DNA from 3 places in the Rothia sp. P7181 genome. Region 1 is predicted to be linked to each of the others. Evidence: riboswitches for the same ligand, from Rfam matches in the RefSeq annotation. Region 1 holds a riboswitch; each other region holds the start of a gene.
What was found. Region 1 has a riboswitch for thiamine pyrophosphate ahead of ACN08Z_RS07505 (bifunctional hydroxymethylpyrimidine kinase/phosphomethylpyrimidine kinase). Riboswitches for the same ligand answer to the same signal wherever they lie in the genome.
Positions count from the first base shown of each region.

Region 2: linked by a shared signal. The riboswitch ahead of thiO (glycine oxidase ThiO) and the one ahead of ACN08Z_RS07505 (bifunctional hydroxymethylpyrimidine kinase/phosphomethylpyrimidine kinase) in region 1 are both predicted to bind thiamine pyrophosphate.
Region 3: linked by a shared signal. The riboswitch ahead of ACN08Z_RS07670 (ECF transporter S component) and the one ahead of ACN08Z_RS07505 (bifunctional hydroxymethylpyrimidine kinase/phosphomethylpyrimidine kinase) in region 1 are both predicted to bind thiamine pyrophosphate.

Region 1 covers NZ_JBLXXZ010000015.1:12,357-17,695, forward strand. Annotated here, with positions in the region: gene rpmA (50S ribosomal protein L27) at 127-384, opposite strand; gene rplU (50S ribosomal protein L21) at 436-747, opposite strand; gene ACN08Z_RS07505 (bifunctional hydroxymethylpyrimidine kinase/phosphomethylpyrimidine kinase) at 985-2,586, opposite strand; TPP riboswitch at 2,580-2,674, opposite strand; gene ACN08Z_RS07510 (Rne/Rng family ribonuclease) at 2,843-5,339, opposite strand, start outside.
Region 2 covers NZ_JBLXXZ010000011.1:3,581-8,919, forward strand. Annotated here, with positions in the region: gene ACN08Z_RS06370 (M3 family metallopeptidase) at 70-2,127, shown strand; gene ACN08Z_RS06375 (HIT family protein) at 2,268-2,831, shown strand; gene thiE (thiamine phosphate synthase) at 2,838-3,542, opposite strand; TPP riboswitch at 3,587-3,724, shown strand; gene thiO (glycine oxidase ThiO) at 3,718-5,031, shown strand; gene thiS (sulfur carrier protein ThiS) at 5,009-5,251, shown strand; gene ACN08Z_RS06395 (thiazole synthase) at 5,291-5,339, shown strand, end outside.
Region 3 covers NZ_JBLXXZ010000016.1:10,615-15,953, forward strand. Annotated here, with positions in the region: gene ACN08Z_RS07665 (ABC transporter ATP-binding protein) at 1-1,202, opposite strand, end outside; gene ACN08Z_RS07670 (ECF transporter S component) at 1,205-1,801, opposite strand; TPP riboswitch at 1,853-1,955, opposite strand; gene ACN08Z_RS07675 (DUF4235 domain-containing protein) at 2,147-2,425, shown strand; gene ACN08Z_RS07680 (MFS transporter) at 2,678-4,027, shown strand; gene ACN08Z_RS07685 (hypothetical protein) at 4,135-5,268, opposite strand; gene dcd (dCTP deaminase) at 5,277-5,339, opposite strand, start outside.

The DNA.
Region 1 (5,339 bases):
TCGGTTGGGGAAATAGTCTCTCGGTATTGGACGCTATACCTCTAAAGGTTAATAGCTTACTATATGCAAAAGAGGGCAAACACAAGCTGTGCATGCCCTCTTTTATTCATTCCGTAATAGTTAAGATTACTCAGCTACTTCGAGAATGTTGACAACTTTACGGCCCTTACGGGTACCGAACTCAACCTGACCTGCTGCCAAAGCAAACAGAGTGTCATCTCCGCCGCGGCCAACATTGTTGCCGGGGTGGAAATGGGTGCCACGCTGGCGGACGATAATTTCGCCTGCATTGACGGTTTGACCGCCATAGCGCTTAACACCGAGGTACTGGGGGTTAGAGTCACGGCCGTTGCGGGTGGAGCTTGCGCCCTTCTTATGTGCCATCTGTGCCTACCTTAGGTAAAAGATTATGTGAAAATCCGGGACGTTCTGAACTTACGCGTTAATCGCAGTGATTTTAACGGTAGTAAGCTCTGCGCGGAAGCCCTGACGCTTCTTATAACCGGTCTTATTCTTGTACTTCTGAATAACGATTTTAGGACCGCGAAGGTCTTCAATCTTTTCAGCAGTTACCTTGGCGGAAGCCAGGGTCTTTGCATCTGCAGTGACCTTGTCCCCATCTACCAGCAGCAGTACAGGTAGCTCAATGGTGCTACCGGGCTCGCCAGCGACGCGGTCAAGGGTAACGAGGTCTCCTACGGAAACCTTTTCCTGGCGGCCGCCAGCGCGGACAATCGCGTATGCCACTTGGGAACTCACTTCTCTCGACGTCTTTATATTGAACAATTTTTCGAAAGAGCGCAGATCCTGGTACCAAAACATGTAGTGCAACAAGACTCTGAGAAGATTTCTCGTTGAATCTTGAGCTTTCTAAGGATTCGCGCTCATCGAGCTATATCTAGTAGTTTCCTACCAGTGGTAGCTATCTTAGGCTCGAACGTGTAAAACGAACTTAAGAAGCACCGAAAGACAAGACTACGACAACTACCCCCGCAAGGGCAAGTGACACGCCGAAATTGGTTCTTCAAAGAAACGAAGCTCTAGCCAACAAGCTCTCAAAAAGGCATTTTTCATGGAAATCAGCTCGCCATCCGACACCATTCTAGCTATTTTATTGACGAAGTTCACAGCCTGATGGGCTGATGTTTGAAACTCTTCTGAAGAATACGCCTCAAGCCATTCACCATAGGGGTGCTCCCCCACATACTCTTGATAGGCAGAGTATAGGTTTTTTCCAATCTCAGCGTATAACCAATAACACGGGAGAACAGCAGCGGCACCCACACCATAACTTTCCATGGTGCGCGCTAAAAGAAAATCAGTATAGGCCTCTGTTGTCGTACTGGGTATCCCCGTAACATACGCAGAATCCCTAAAACGACTCACCCACCGGCGATGCAACTCAGATTCAACCTCAACAGCTTCAACTGCACCGTGAGCAAAGAACATCCGTGACTCAGTGTCCGTTGCACGAATACTAACCTGCCCTAGAGCACGAGAATATTCCTTAAGATATAAACCATCTTGGTCTAAATAATAGATAAAAGCATCCTGAGGTAGAGAGCCGTCACCAAGACCTTCAACAAAAGGACAGCTGTTAACCTGTTCTCTGATAGAGGTACTCAACTCCCAGACGTATTCAGAAAAGCTCTCACGCAAACGCACCATGTCAAGGTCTTGAGCCTGTAGCAAATATTTATCGACATCGCTAACTCGTGCACTTTGTTCAGATATCACAGAATGAACATGATAAAAATGATCAATCGGCCCGTTCCCGCCACCAACCTCAAGTCTTTGACCGTTGTTAATAGCTCCCGTAATCCACCGTTTAACGCGTTCTAGAGAAGTCTGCCAGCACCTTGTACGCGCAAGCTCAGTCGCTAAAGCAGCAGAAAAAGAACACCCCGTACCATGTGTGGTACGAACCTGTGCACGTTCAGAAGAACCAACCCATACTGGTTCACTATGACCTGGCATCATCAGCGCATCAGAAGTTCTCTCCCCTGAACAATGTCCACCTTTAACAAGAACCGCGACTTTATAACAATCAGCTAGACGCTGCCCCTGCTCACATAAAACTGACCATTGTTCAGTAGATTCTTCACCTAGCAGAACAGCCATCTCATGCGCATTAGGGGTGATGACATCAGCATAAGGAAACAATGAAGAAAGCTCTGCTACCGAGTCTTCTTCAGCTAAAGAATCTCCACTTGTAGCAACCATAACAGGGTCTAGAACCACAACGGGAGGACGATATTTTTGCAACCATGAACGCACAGCAGCAATGACGTCAGAAGTGCCTAACATGCCAATTTTGACAGCGTCAATATCGATATCAGAGCTGAGTGCCTCTAATTGTTGAGATAAGAACTGTGCCGGAGGAAAAAAAGCCTGTTGCACACCACGAGTGTTTTGAGCAGTCAAAGCAGTAATAGCGCTCATACCATACCCACCATGCGCTGCAATAGATTTCAAGTCGGCTTGGATTCCCGCACCACCACCAGAATCAGACCCCGCGATGGTCAGCACTCTCGGATATTCGCGTGTTTGAATAGAAAGTTGATGCGGTGTTAAAGTGTCGCCCATAAAATCGACATCCCTTCGCTTGTACTAACAAGAGCAGGTTCTGCGGGTTTTTCTCAGCTCTTATGAAAGAGCACCCCGTGTCCTGATATTCATGCACCTATGGTAGAAGTGCTTAAACCAGCCTAGGAAAAATAGACTCTGACGGCTAGAGTTTTCAGCAAAGACAGCGATTATGACTCTTCTTTACAGCAAAACAAAAGATGGTGTGCTCTGTATAGAACACACCATCTTTTATCACACCGCGGAGACGATGAGATTATCGTCCTTCACGTTTAATCTGGTCGGCAGAAACCCCAACACCGAGCATGACCGTATGCTCCTCATGTTCTGAGATTGTTGGTACTTCTGCAACAGAAGCAACAATACTTTTAGCAGCATGCCCTTCTGAAAGTTCTTGACGCTGCACCTCAGAACCCACACCAGTGCTCACTGCTCGACGCGAACGACGTTTACGAGGTGCTGGTGTATGCTCGGGAGTGGTTACTTCCTGAACAGTTTTTTCTTCGATACTCTGCTGACGTCCAGGTTGTGCAACACCAGTTACGAGAGACTGCTGGGCTTCTTGTTCTTTAGAGATGTCAGAAACGCTCACCGCTACCGAAGAACCAGCAGACGAAACCGGTGCAGATGCCCGACGAGAACGACGACGCTTGACGGGAGTCTCCTCTTTCTGAGATGAGTCTTGCTCATCTTTACGTTGGACATCTCGACCAGCTTTTTGCGCTGCTCTCGCTCGAGCTTCTCCAGCTCGAATCGCCGCTAAACGTTCAGAGTTCTGAGTGAATCGAGAAGAAAGATTTTCATCATATTCTTGTTCAGCAGTGTCCTCAGAAACAGAGCTCTGTCTTTCTTTAGAATCAAAGATTTGTTCTAAAGATTCTAAAGTAAACGAAGAATCTTCAGTTGACGATTCTTGTTCCTCTACCTGCTCATGAGCATGAGGAAGTTCAACAACTTCACCACCGATAGTAAGTACTAGCTCTGATGAGGAGTCTTCTACCTGCTCAACGTTCTTCACTTCTACATCACGACGTGATGGTTTACGACGCTTTCGCTTACGAGAGCTCTTAGACTCTGTAACGTCCTCAGAAGCTTCATGCTCGTGCGTTGCAGCAGCGATAGACGCAACGGCAGCGCGACGAGACTCTTCACGATGATCGTGTTCGAGGTTGGACTCTTCTGCAGGGGCCTCAGCATGAGATTCACGAATACGTGCTGATTTCTGATGACGAGCACGGCGACGATCTTCACGATCAGTACGCTCATAACGGTGGATATAATCTGAAGCACCGCCAGAACGTCCTTTAAGAGGTTGGTCATGAACAAGTAGTCCACGTCCAGAGCAGTTCTCGCAGGCTTCGGAGAACACTTCAAGTAACCCAGTTCCCATGCGTTTACGTGTCATCTGAACCAGACCCAAAGATGTCACTTCAGCAACTTGGTGTTTGGTGCGGTCACGGCCAAGGCACTCTACCAGACGACGCAAAACCAATTCACGGTTTGATTCTAGAACCATGTCGATGAAGTCAATGACGATGATTCCGCCGATATCACGCAAACGTAGCTGACGAACAATCTCTTCAGCTGCTTCAAGGTTATTTTTTGTAACGGTTTCTTCGAGGTTTCCGCCAGAGCCGATGAACTTTCCGGTGTTAACGTCAACAACCGTCATCGCTTCGGTACGGTCAATGACCAAAGAACCGCCAGAAGGTAAGAAAACTTTACGATCGAGAGCTTTATGAAGTTGTTCTTCAATACGGTAGTGCTCAAAAACGTCTTCTTCGTTATCCCAGCGTTGTAGACGGTCCACAAGGTCTGGTGCCATGTAGGTTAAGTACGCTTCAATAGAGTCCCATGCGGAGTCTCCCTGTACAACCATGGCGCTGAAGTCTTCGTTAAAGACATCACGAACAGTCTTAATGGTGAGGTCTGGTTCTTGATACAGCATTTCAGGAGCCAGAGTCTTAGGCGCTTCAGCAAGCTTCTTGATGTCTTCCCATTGGGCGCGTAGACGGTTGATATCGTGGGTGAGCTCATCTTCAGAAGCTCCCTCCGCTGCAGTTCGGACGATTACGCCGGCACCTTCAGGGAGTTTATCCTTGAGAATTTTCTTAAGACGAGCGCGTTCGGTGTCCGGTAGTTTACGGGAAATGCCGGTCATAGAGCCGCCAGGAACGTACACCAAGAAACGTCCTGGTAACGATACCTGACTTGTTAGGCGAGCGCCCTTATGGCCTACAGGGTCTTTCGTAACTTGTACGAGTACGGAGTCGCCTGATTTGAGGGCGTTTTCAATTTTTCGTGGAGTACCTTCTAATCCGGAGACATCCCAGTTAACTTCGCCGGCGTAGAGCACTGCGTTTCGTCCACGTCCGATGTCGATGAAGGCTGCTTCCATGGAAGGAAGAACGTTCTGAACCTTACCAAGGTAGACGTTGCCAATGAGAGAATCTTGTTGAGTTTTTGAGACAAAGTGCTCTGCTAGTACGCCGTCTTCGAGAACACCAATTTGGATTCTGTCGTCTTTTTGTCGAACAATCATCTGTCGTTCAACAGATTCACGGCGTGCGAGGAATTCTGCTTCGGTGATGCCGCGCTGACGGCGCCCTGAATGGCGTGATTCACGGCGACGAATTTTCTTAGCTTCAAGACGGGTAGAGCCACGTACTCCGGTGACACGGTTTGTAGTGTGTGAGTCTGATAGGCGTGGGGTGCGTACCTTGGTGACGGTATTTTCTGGATCGCCCTCGGTG
Region 2 (5,339 bases), on a different contig from region 1:
TTTACAATAGCGACAGTTTGCTTTAACACAGCAGACAGGAGGAAAAAACCACCGCTAAAATAGAGAACTATGACACATAAACTATTACAAGCATCATCAGATATCGGAGGATACCCACAACTAGCCTCCACCACCAGCCATGACATACACCAAGCGTTAGAAGAAGCCGTACAGGCTCAAAAACTTGCGTGGAACAACATCTGTGCAAATAGCGAAACACCAACCTTTGCAAACACCATTGAACCGTTAGAAGACAGCTACCGAGAATTCTCACGAGCAACAGGCATCTACTACACGTACCTGTCCTCCATGGGAACACCAGAAATACTAGAACTCAGCGAATACTGGGAACCCAAACTCGCCGAACACACAACCGCCATGGCAAATAACGAGCCTCTTGCTACTCGCATCGCCAACGTTGAAGAGCACAACCTCACCCCAGAACAACAACGAGTGCTCAAGCTCTGGAAAGAAACATTCACCGACGCAGGAGTATACCTCAGCAAAGATGCACAACAACAGCTCGCAGCACTCGAGGCCGAACTAGCAAAACTGAGTGCAGAATTCTCTAAAGCACTGCTGACCGGAGCACAACAAGCAGCACTTCTCATCCACGACGAAGAAGAACTTACAGGACTCGACGAAAGCACCCGAGAACGTCTTGCCCTCAACGCCGCAAAAAACGGACACGAAGGAGCGTTCCTGCTACCTCAAGATCTCTTTGCCGCACCGGCACTTCTTGAATCACTAGAGAACCCCGCGACCCGCGAAAAATATTATGCAAACTCCATCAACCGTGGACGAGCACACACTCGAGATGCCGGTAGCGCAGATACACCACAAACCATCCAAACTGGCGCAAAAATGTCATACCTGCGAGCGCAACGAGCAGCACTCTTCGGAGCAAAGAACCACGCAGAACTGACCATTCGCCGAGCTGTAGCACAAAAATCTGATGAAGCATTAGCGATGCTTGAAAAAATGTTGCCACAAGCATTAGCAAACTTCCGTAAAGAACTAGAAACCATGGCAGAAGTTGCGGGAGTGCCTGTTGAAGACATCCATGCTGCTGACGTACCTTACTACCTCAAACGTGTGGCAGAAGAAAAATATCGTGTCGATATACAAGCTCTACGACCCTACTTTGAGCTTAACTCTGTAGTAGAACGAGGCGTCTTCTACGCCGCTGAAACTCTTTACGGAATCAGCTTCACCGAACACCCCGAACTATCGAGTTATTACCCCGACATGCGGGTATGGGAGGTCAAAGACGAGAACGGCACTCTTATCGGTATTTTTGCTCTTGACCCGTATGCTCGCGCCACCAAACAAGGCGGAGCATGGATGAACGACCTCGTACCACGTGATGAACGCATCCAACAAGTGCCAGTAGTGCTCAACACCCTCAACATTGCAGAACCTGCTGAAGGTGCACCGGCGCTACTGACCCTTGATAATGTACGGACACTTTTCCACGAATTTGGCCACGCACTACATTCCTTGTTAAGTACCGCTAAGTATCCTTCTGTTGCTGGTACGAACGTTCCCCGTGACTTTGTTGAATATCCCTCACAAGTTAATGAGATGTGGATGTTCCACCCAGCAGTAGTAGGGAACTACGCACGCCATATTGATACAGGAGAAACACTCCCACAAGAACATATTGATGCGCTACGCGCTAGCGAACAGTGGGGAGAAGGATTTGCCACCAGCGAATATCTAGGAGCCGCCCTCCTCGATATGGCATGGCACACCCGTAGCGTTGAAGACGGGCTCATCGACAGTTGTGAAGATGCTAAAGCCTTTGAAGATGAAGTGCTCAAACGTTATGGCTTCGACCAATACCCAGTATCTCCGCGCTACCTTACCGGAATGTTCAAACACATCTTTGGTGGAGGATACGCCGCCGGATACTATGCTTACATCTACTCCGAGATGATGGACGCAGAAACTGTTGATTGGTTTGAAGAATCCGGGGGAGCAACCCGCCACAACGGTGAAACCTTCAAAAACGCTATCCTCGCAACAGGAAATAGCCAAGACCCGGCAGAGTCTTTCCGACAGTTACGAGGACGAGACCCACGAATTGAACCACTATTACGTCGACGTGGACTACTTGAAGAATAGTTAGAACCTATTCTGCTAGGAGTATCACACTCGCATAATCTGTGTGGATGCTACCGGAAAAGACTTATCCGGTAGCATCCACAAGAATCTTTTAGCAACATTCACATAGAGCGTATGAGCCTACAGGTACACTAAAGACCATGGAGTACACCACCGATAGCTTTGAACTGCCACAAGTCCCAGATGCTTTCCAACGGCTTTGGACACCTCACCGTAAGGCATACGTCAGCGGAGGGCAAAAAGACTACCAAGAACAGACATGCCCCTTTTGTAGTGCTCCCGAACGCTCCGACGAAGAATCTCTGATTGTTCATCGAGGTAAATACGCATACGCCATCTTAAACCTCTACCCATATAACCCAGGGCACCTGCTGATTCTGCCCTACCGGCATATCCCATATTACGATGACGCAACCGTCGAAGAACTAACCGAAATAGGGATTCTCACCCAACAAGCGATGCGTGTGCTACGTCAAGTCAGCAAAACAGACGGATTCAATATTGGGATGAACCAAGGCAAAATTGGGGGAGCCGGAATAGCCGATCACCTACACCAGCATATCCTCCCACGATGGTCTGGCGACACCAATTTCTTACCGATTATCGCCCACACAAAAACCATGTCACAGACACTAGGACAGATACACACTCTCGTAAAACAAGGGTGGGAAGAATACCTTTCAACGACAACCAAAACTCTTTAGAGAAAGCTAAACAACTTCTAACGCACCCTTCAGTTGTTTTGCTGCGCTACGAACATCAGCAGCTTCGGTTAAAGCACGCACCACAACAATACGTGAGGCACCTGCCTGACAAACCTCTGACACCGTATCCACGTTAACGCCACCAATAGCAAACCACGGTTTCTGACCGGCAAACTGAGCAACCTGCTCAAGATACTCCACGCCTGTTGCTGCACGCCCCGGCTTCGTCGGCGTCGGCCACACCGGCCCACACGCAAAATAATCAATATTCTTATCGGCAGCAGCCTCCTGCCCCTGAGACACCCCATGTGTTGAAGCACCTACAAGAACATCGGCACCTAACAACCTGCGCGCCTGCACCGCAGAAAGATCGTCTTGACCTCGATGAAAAATATCAGCACCCATAAGAGCGGCAACATCAGCACGGTCATTGACCGCAAAAAGCTTATCGTGACGACGCGCCACCTTTTTGAGAACCTCTAAAGCTGCTAGCTCCTGTTGCACAGAAATCTTCTTATCACGCAGCTGAATAATATCGACACCGCCACTATAGGCTTCATCCAGAAAAGACTCTAAATCTCCACGAGATAAACGCGCATCCGTACACAAGTACAAGCGTGCTTTGTGAAGCTTTTCAAGGCGCTCGCGACGAAGCGTTGAAGAAGAATTCACGAAAGAAGTAGCGAAAGGCTGTTGTTCATAAACGGACATAGTTTTGAGGTCTCCTTGTATCAAAAAGATTGAGGCTTATACTTAGAGTGACCTACGGGAGCGTCAGATATATCGCGCCATATCACAATAGATATATCTTCACGACGCTGAGAGGGCTAAGAGAGCCGACCGTCTTACTTGATGCGGGTTATGCCGCCGGAAGGAAGTGTTCGTCATGGGTGCGACGTTGTTTAACCCGCACGATGAAGATTCAACTATTCATCAATATATACCCGAACTATCCAAAGAACCACCCTCAACAGTAGATATTGCAGTCATCGGTGCAGGAATTATCGGATTATCGACCGCGTACCGTCTCCAAAAAATAGGGTATAGCGTTGCTGTCTTAGACCCACAGCCCGCTTCAGAAGCAACACGAGCAGCCGCCGGAATGCTTGCCCCAGCATCTGAAACACAATTTCGCCAAGAACCATTAGTTCAGCTGATGAAACGGGCAGCGCAACTATACCCATACTTTGCACAACACATTCAAGAAGAATCCGGTATTCACGTTGGTAGACAAGAAACAAAAACCCTCGTATGCGCCTACGATCATGCTGATAAAAATGCTCTAGAAGACCTCCAACAATATCAACAAGAGCTAGGTTTAGAAACCCAAAAAATATCCATCCGAAAAGCTCGTTCTCAAGAACCAAGCCTCTCCTCGCGTCTTGCAGGAGTCGTGGAAATAGCCGGCGACCACCAGATTAACCCGCGCTGGTACTGCCAAGGGCTCATACACCTCTTACACGAACAGCTCTACCCTGTGAGAGCCCAAAAAATTCTTCTCGACGCAGACCAAACACACGCCCGCGGCATCTACTGGGAATACCAAAACCCCACGACAGGGCAACAGCACACCGGAGAACTCCACGCAACATATATCATCGTCGCTAACGGCCTCGGAACCTTAGAACTTCAGGGCATACCAGCGCTCAAAGAACTCCCTTTACGACCCGTCTACGGTGATGTGCTTCGTCTCCGCGTACCTGAAAACCAGCGGCCCTTCATCACCTCAACAATTCGCGGTATCGTCCGCTCCCAACCTGTTTACATCGTTCCCCGTGAAGACAACACCGTCGTCATCGGTGCAACATCACGTGAAGACCATATGCCCGGTATCAACGCTGGCGGAATATACCAACTACTACGTGATGCAAGAGAGCTTATCCCCGCCATCACAGAACTCGAACTCTACGAAATAATCTCACGAGCACGCCCCGGAACACCCGACGACCTGCCCCTCATCGGCACAATCGAACACCACGGTAAACCACTCAAAAACCTCATCCTCTCAAACGGCTACTTCCGTCACGGAATACTGCTTTCACCACGAGCAGCAGAACTCGTAGAACACCTCATCACCGAAACCCTCACCGAAGACGACAGAAAAGACCTCTACGCTTGCCGTCCACAACGCTTCACGCCAACCCAACAAAACCCTAAACCAACGGAGGAAAACCCCAATGAACATCACCCTCACAATTAACGGTGCAGAACACACCTATACGACACCACAAACCATCAAAAAACTCGTCGAAGACACCATCAACACCGCCCTCAACGACCAAGGAAACGCCCAAGACGGAACACCCCTTGGCATCGCCGTAGCACTCAACGACACCGTACTACCACGCAATCAATGGGCACACACCACCGCAAACCACCATGACAGGCTAGAAATCATCACCGCCGTACAAGGCGGATAACACCACCAGCACAAACAACAAACTCGAGATAAAAAGAACATGACACCAACAAACATTCCACCACTGAACATCGACGGAGTAGACCTCA
Region 3 (5,339 bases), on a different contig from region 1:
AAGACTAGACCAATACGCGAAGCAATATCACGAGAACGCCACTGCGTCATATCAGGTGAAGGCTCCTTATACTGCCGTGACGGTGAAGGAGCAGCTTCTTCTAAAAATGCTGACGTTGCTACAATCTCCCCAGAAACAGGGTAGAGTAACCCAGCTAAGGTCAGAGCAAAAGTAGATTTTCCGGCACCGTTACAGCCAAGAACACTTGTATGTTCACCAGCTCGGATAGAAGCATTAATCCCTGAAGAAACAATAGGCGCATCAAAAATATACGGTTCAGAACAATTTTTAAGAGCCTTTCGTCGTTTACGTCGCTCTCGTGCAGAAGGATAATGACGAGTTACTGCCACATTACGAGCACAAATTAGCTCTGCCCCAGCCTGTTGCGTTGAAGGAAGAACCTCTGGTGTGTAGTCAGGAACCCATACCCCCGCAGAAATAAGCTCTTCCTTCGCTTCTGCAAGAACCTCAGTAGGTGAACCATCATGAGTAACACGTCCGCCTGCGCTAAGAACAATAATTCTGTCCATATGCTCAGCCCATACACCAACACGATGTTCAATAACGACAAGGGTTGCTCCCGTATGTTTTTGTGCGCGTATTACGGCATCACGAACATCTTCAACACCAGCAGGATCAAGGTTTGCTGTTGGTTCATCTAAGAAAATACCACCGGGATGCATCGCAAGGATGCCAGCCAACCCTAGTCGTTGTTTTTGTCCGCCAGATAGGGCACTCGTCGGATGTGATAAGTCAAACTTCTCTAAGCCAACATCTGCTAGAGCGCGTTTAACACGTTCCCATATTTGTTCATGCGGCACACCTAAATTTTCGGGCCCGAAAGCAACATCATCTCCTATACGAGATAGCACGATAGATGACTCTGGATCCTGTTGCATAAGTCCTACTGCGCCGTGAGCATCTTCAGCAGGTATACCATCGATGGTGATAGTGCCCTGTTGAGATTGGCCATCATCGTCGTGTAATAGCCCGCCCATGGCGTGCAGAAGGGTTGATTTACCTGCGCCAGAAGAACCCAAAAGAAGCACTTTTTGTCCAGGTTCAATGGTCAGGTTTACAGATTCTATAGTAGGTTTTTCTCGTCCTGCGTAATGCCAACCAAACTCACGTACACTAATACGAACGCCACGCACCGGCTGAGAGTCAGCAGGCGGTGGCGTTATGGAAGATGTTGTATCCACGGTTAGGCGCGTGCTCGTTTCGACCGTCCAGAAGCCAAGGACGACAAGACACCCGTTTGTGCTAGTGCTTTCATTAAGAACCACGAAAGAACCCCAGCAAGCAATGCCCCAGAAATCGTTCCGCATGCCGTGTAAACCAGCATCTTTGCAAAAGAAAGCTCATTTGCGTAGTAGATGATAATTTCTGAGACTCCCATACCGAAGCCAGATACTGCGCCGGCAAGAGCTGCGACCATAATATTCCACTGGCGGTAAAGGAATACCGCAAAAATAAGTTCTGCGCCAAGACCCTGAACTAGACCAGAAATAATAACGGACAGACCAAAATGTGTGCCAAGGATACCCTCAATAATGGCGCCAAGAAGTTCACAATATAGTGCTGCACCAGGTTTACGGATAACAATTCCACCCAGCACACCAGCAATCAACCAGCCACCGCCAATAAGAGGCATATATTCTGGTACCGTTGCAAAAATCGTTTTTGCCAGCGGATAAATCGCAACAGACCAGAACCAGAAAATGAGTCCGCATGCTACAGACAGGACAGAGGCGATAACGATATCGTTAACTCGCCACGCTAAAGAAGATTTCTTAGCCATTGTAAATTTTCCTTCCCGAATACAGGAAGGGGAACGTTACACTACGTGAACGTTTGAGAGAACTCGACTTCCTAAACGCCGGTACTAACCGGATCAGGTTCGAGGGTCTGCTTTCGCACTCTCAGCACCCTACGGTGCTCCCCTGTCGCTTCTATACGTATATGTTTATACGGCTTTATTGTCAAAGCCTTGTTCAGTATAGTTTGTTCACTACGTTCAATTCCACCCTCCAGAGAAGTTATGACAATATCTGCAGTTTCCACGCTTTCTTAGAGAATTATTCGTGAGTAGTAATACGCTGTTGGGCTTCTCCTGTTATAGGATTGCTAAGGATACTCATCAACGATGGAGAAAAACATGAACCCCATTAATCTTGTAGGAACCGCAGCTTCTCTTGCCGGCATCACCGTGGCAAACAAAGCGCTCTCTGCAACATGGAAAAAAGTAACCGGAAATGAACCACCCGCAAGCAACCCCGACGATGATGAGCGTTGGCGAGACATCATTCTATGGTCACTTCTGACCGGTCTTGTTGGCACCGTTATCAAAGTCAGCATCACCCGTAAAACTAATGAGGTCAAAGCAAAACGCAAAAATGATCCCATCGGACAAAACGAAGTCTAAGAACATCATCTCTTAGAAAACCTCATCCTCGTGTAGACGGCAACAGTCATTTTGTTGCCGTCTACGCTTCTTTAAACCCCATAAACTTACCGCTCATCAGCGCTAACAAATCCTTTGAAGATAAGCCCACTGTAAGTGAACCTTAGACAGTGCACATAGTTCTGGTAAAAAGTACACAAATTTCTTCACTTTATCTTTGTTTCTGCGGGTATTTCACACCATTACCCATGCTCAATAGATACTCTTATCCTTATGAGCAAACACGCCAAAGAGCAGAACGAATCTGCACCATTAGGGACCCGCGGCACCATCACAGCCTGGGCATTATGGGACGCCGGTGGCGCTTCCTTCAATGCGGTCATGACAACATTCGTCTTCACCGTCTACCTCACCAGCAAAGCATTCGGCGACCCTAAAGACGCCTCCGAAATGCTCTCCACAGGCCTCGCCATTGCAGGGCTACTCATCGCGTTACTTGCCCCCGTCACAGGGCAACGCGCAGATGCATCAGGTCAACGCACCCTATGGTTAGCAGTCAACACGTTCCTCACAGCCGTGCTCATGGCACTTTGCTTCTTCACGTTCCCTGAACCACAATGGCTTCTCTACGGTGTAACGCTCATCTGCGCAGCAAACGTCATGAATGAGTTTGCCATCGTCAACTACAACGCGCTACTGCCAGAACTATCAACGCCCTCAACGGTTGGAAAAATTAGTGGTATCGGATGGTCTGCAGGCTACTTCGGCGGAATCATCGCCTTAGGAATCGTCCTCTTCGCGTTCGTGGGGCTTGGCTCAGACACCGGTTTCTTAGGTATCTCACCCGATAACTCTTTGAATATTCGTGCAGTTGCCATCTTCTCAGCAGTATGGTCCATCGTGCTTAGCACACCGCTTGTTATTGCGCTCTACCGTCACGACCGTCGTCACCCCAAAAAACCAGTAGCACCCAAAGTTGGGCTCATAGACTCCTACAAAAAGCTCTGGGCAACACTAAAAGCCCTCTACAAAGACTCACCTAAAACCCTCGCATTCCTCTTTGCTTCAGCAATTTTCCGTGACGGGTTTACCGGTATTTTCACCTTCGGCGGTATCGTCGCCGCAGGTACTTTTGGGTTTAGCACCACAGAAATCATCATTTTCGCTATCGCAGGTAACGTTGTTGCCGGTATCGGTGCACTTCTCGGCGGTAAATTTGATGACCTCATCGGACCCAAACGAGTCATCGTCTCTAGCATTGTCTGCTTGCTCATCTCTGCAACCCCGCTCCTATTTATCCAAAACCCTATTGTCTTCTGGATTTGTGGATTAGGGCTCTGCGCTTTCGTCGGGCCAGCACAATCCGCGTCACGAACCTACCTCTCGCGTATCACCCCACCCGGGCATGAAGGAGAAATCTTCGGATTATACTCCACCACAGGACGTGCAGCAGCACCCCTAGCACCGCTACTATTTGGACTATTCGTCTGGGCGTTCGGTGCACAAATCTGGGGTATTCTTGGCATCATGGTGGTTCTCGCAGCAGGTCTGTTACTCACCCTGCCACTACCGCGAGTGCACCGCAAAGAACACCAAGAAACCCTCGAAAAAGGGCAACTATAATACGTCACTTACCGCTTATCAAAGAATAGGGTGGGTGCTTACATCGTTGTGTAAGCACCCACCCTAGCTTTTGTGTTGCACCATACGGCACAACAGCCACTAAAACATCACGGCTTCTGATAAGAAATCATCTGAGAATCCACAAGATTCTGCAATACAGCAGGGAACTGGTCATCAGGAATAGGCCCATACTGTTGTTCAATCCGCTGACGAAAAACATCCACAGGCAACGGCTCATCCAGCAACAGCCAACTATCAGCAGCGAACTCCGACACCTCAGACAACCGCCCACCACCATAAATTAACGAAGCATCGTCCAAAAGCACAGCAGACGTACCCGAGACACGAGACACAAGGCCCGCCGGTACTTCCTGCTCAACAGAATGAACAATCTGCCACGATGCAGAAGACTCCTCCGCCGGCGAAGACAATAACTCCCTAAAGACCGGCAATGTCTGAGAAATCTCAGAATACACCACACGGCGCACACCGCCACAACGCTTCATCGCATCCAGCAAACGAGGTAAACCATCATCGGTGAGCAACAAACCAGAAGTCTGACCAGCAATCTCCACTAACGCTTCAGCCCAACTCACATCCTCCACATACGGAACAGTTGGCTCCTCAACACGCCCCAAAAGTACGATACAAGATAGCTGATACGAAAAATTATCTGGCGCAACTACCGAAATACCCAAAGACCCCGGATCTATCTGATGTTTAGGAGAACCCTTCTCCACAATCACCGACAACGGCTTAGGATACGGACGTACACATAAATCATCCTGCACAACAGCCGTCTCATCCGACAAATACGCAAAATGCTGCCCCAAAAAACGAGACGCCGTCGTTTTACCACGCCCTGACGGGCCAATTAAAATCATGGCACGGCCAGAAGATTCATCACCCAAGGCAGCCGCATGAAAAAGACTCACCGAACCAGCTAAAGTACGAAGCATCGCCAACGTCACCTCAACCGTCAAACGCTCTTGAGCGGCATCAACATGCTGAACGCTCAAAAACTGCAAGCCTTCAAGACCCCGATATTCTTCAGGGCAACTCAACTCCGCAGAAACAAAAACTTTCCCATCCGCAGTGCTCTGCTCTAAATCGCCCACACAACGAACCGGGTCCATCGCCGCCCACGAACTCAGAACGTCCGCAACCAGTGACTCTTCAAGAGAATCGTCAAAAAATAATTCGACGCTCGTACCCGCAGGGTATAAACGTATAGCGCGCATCAAAAACCCTAACCGTCCGAAACGATATTAGTACGATGAAAATTCAGATAGCTACGCGAAGCCGTCGGACC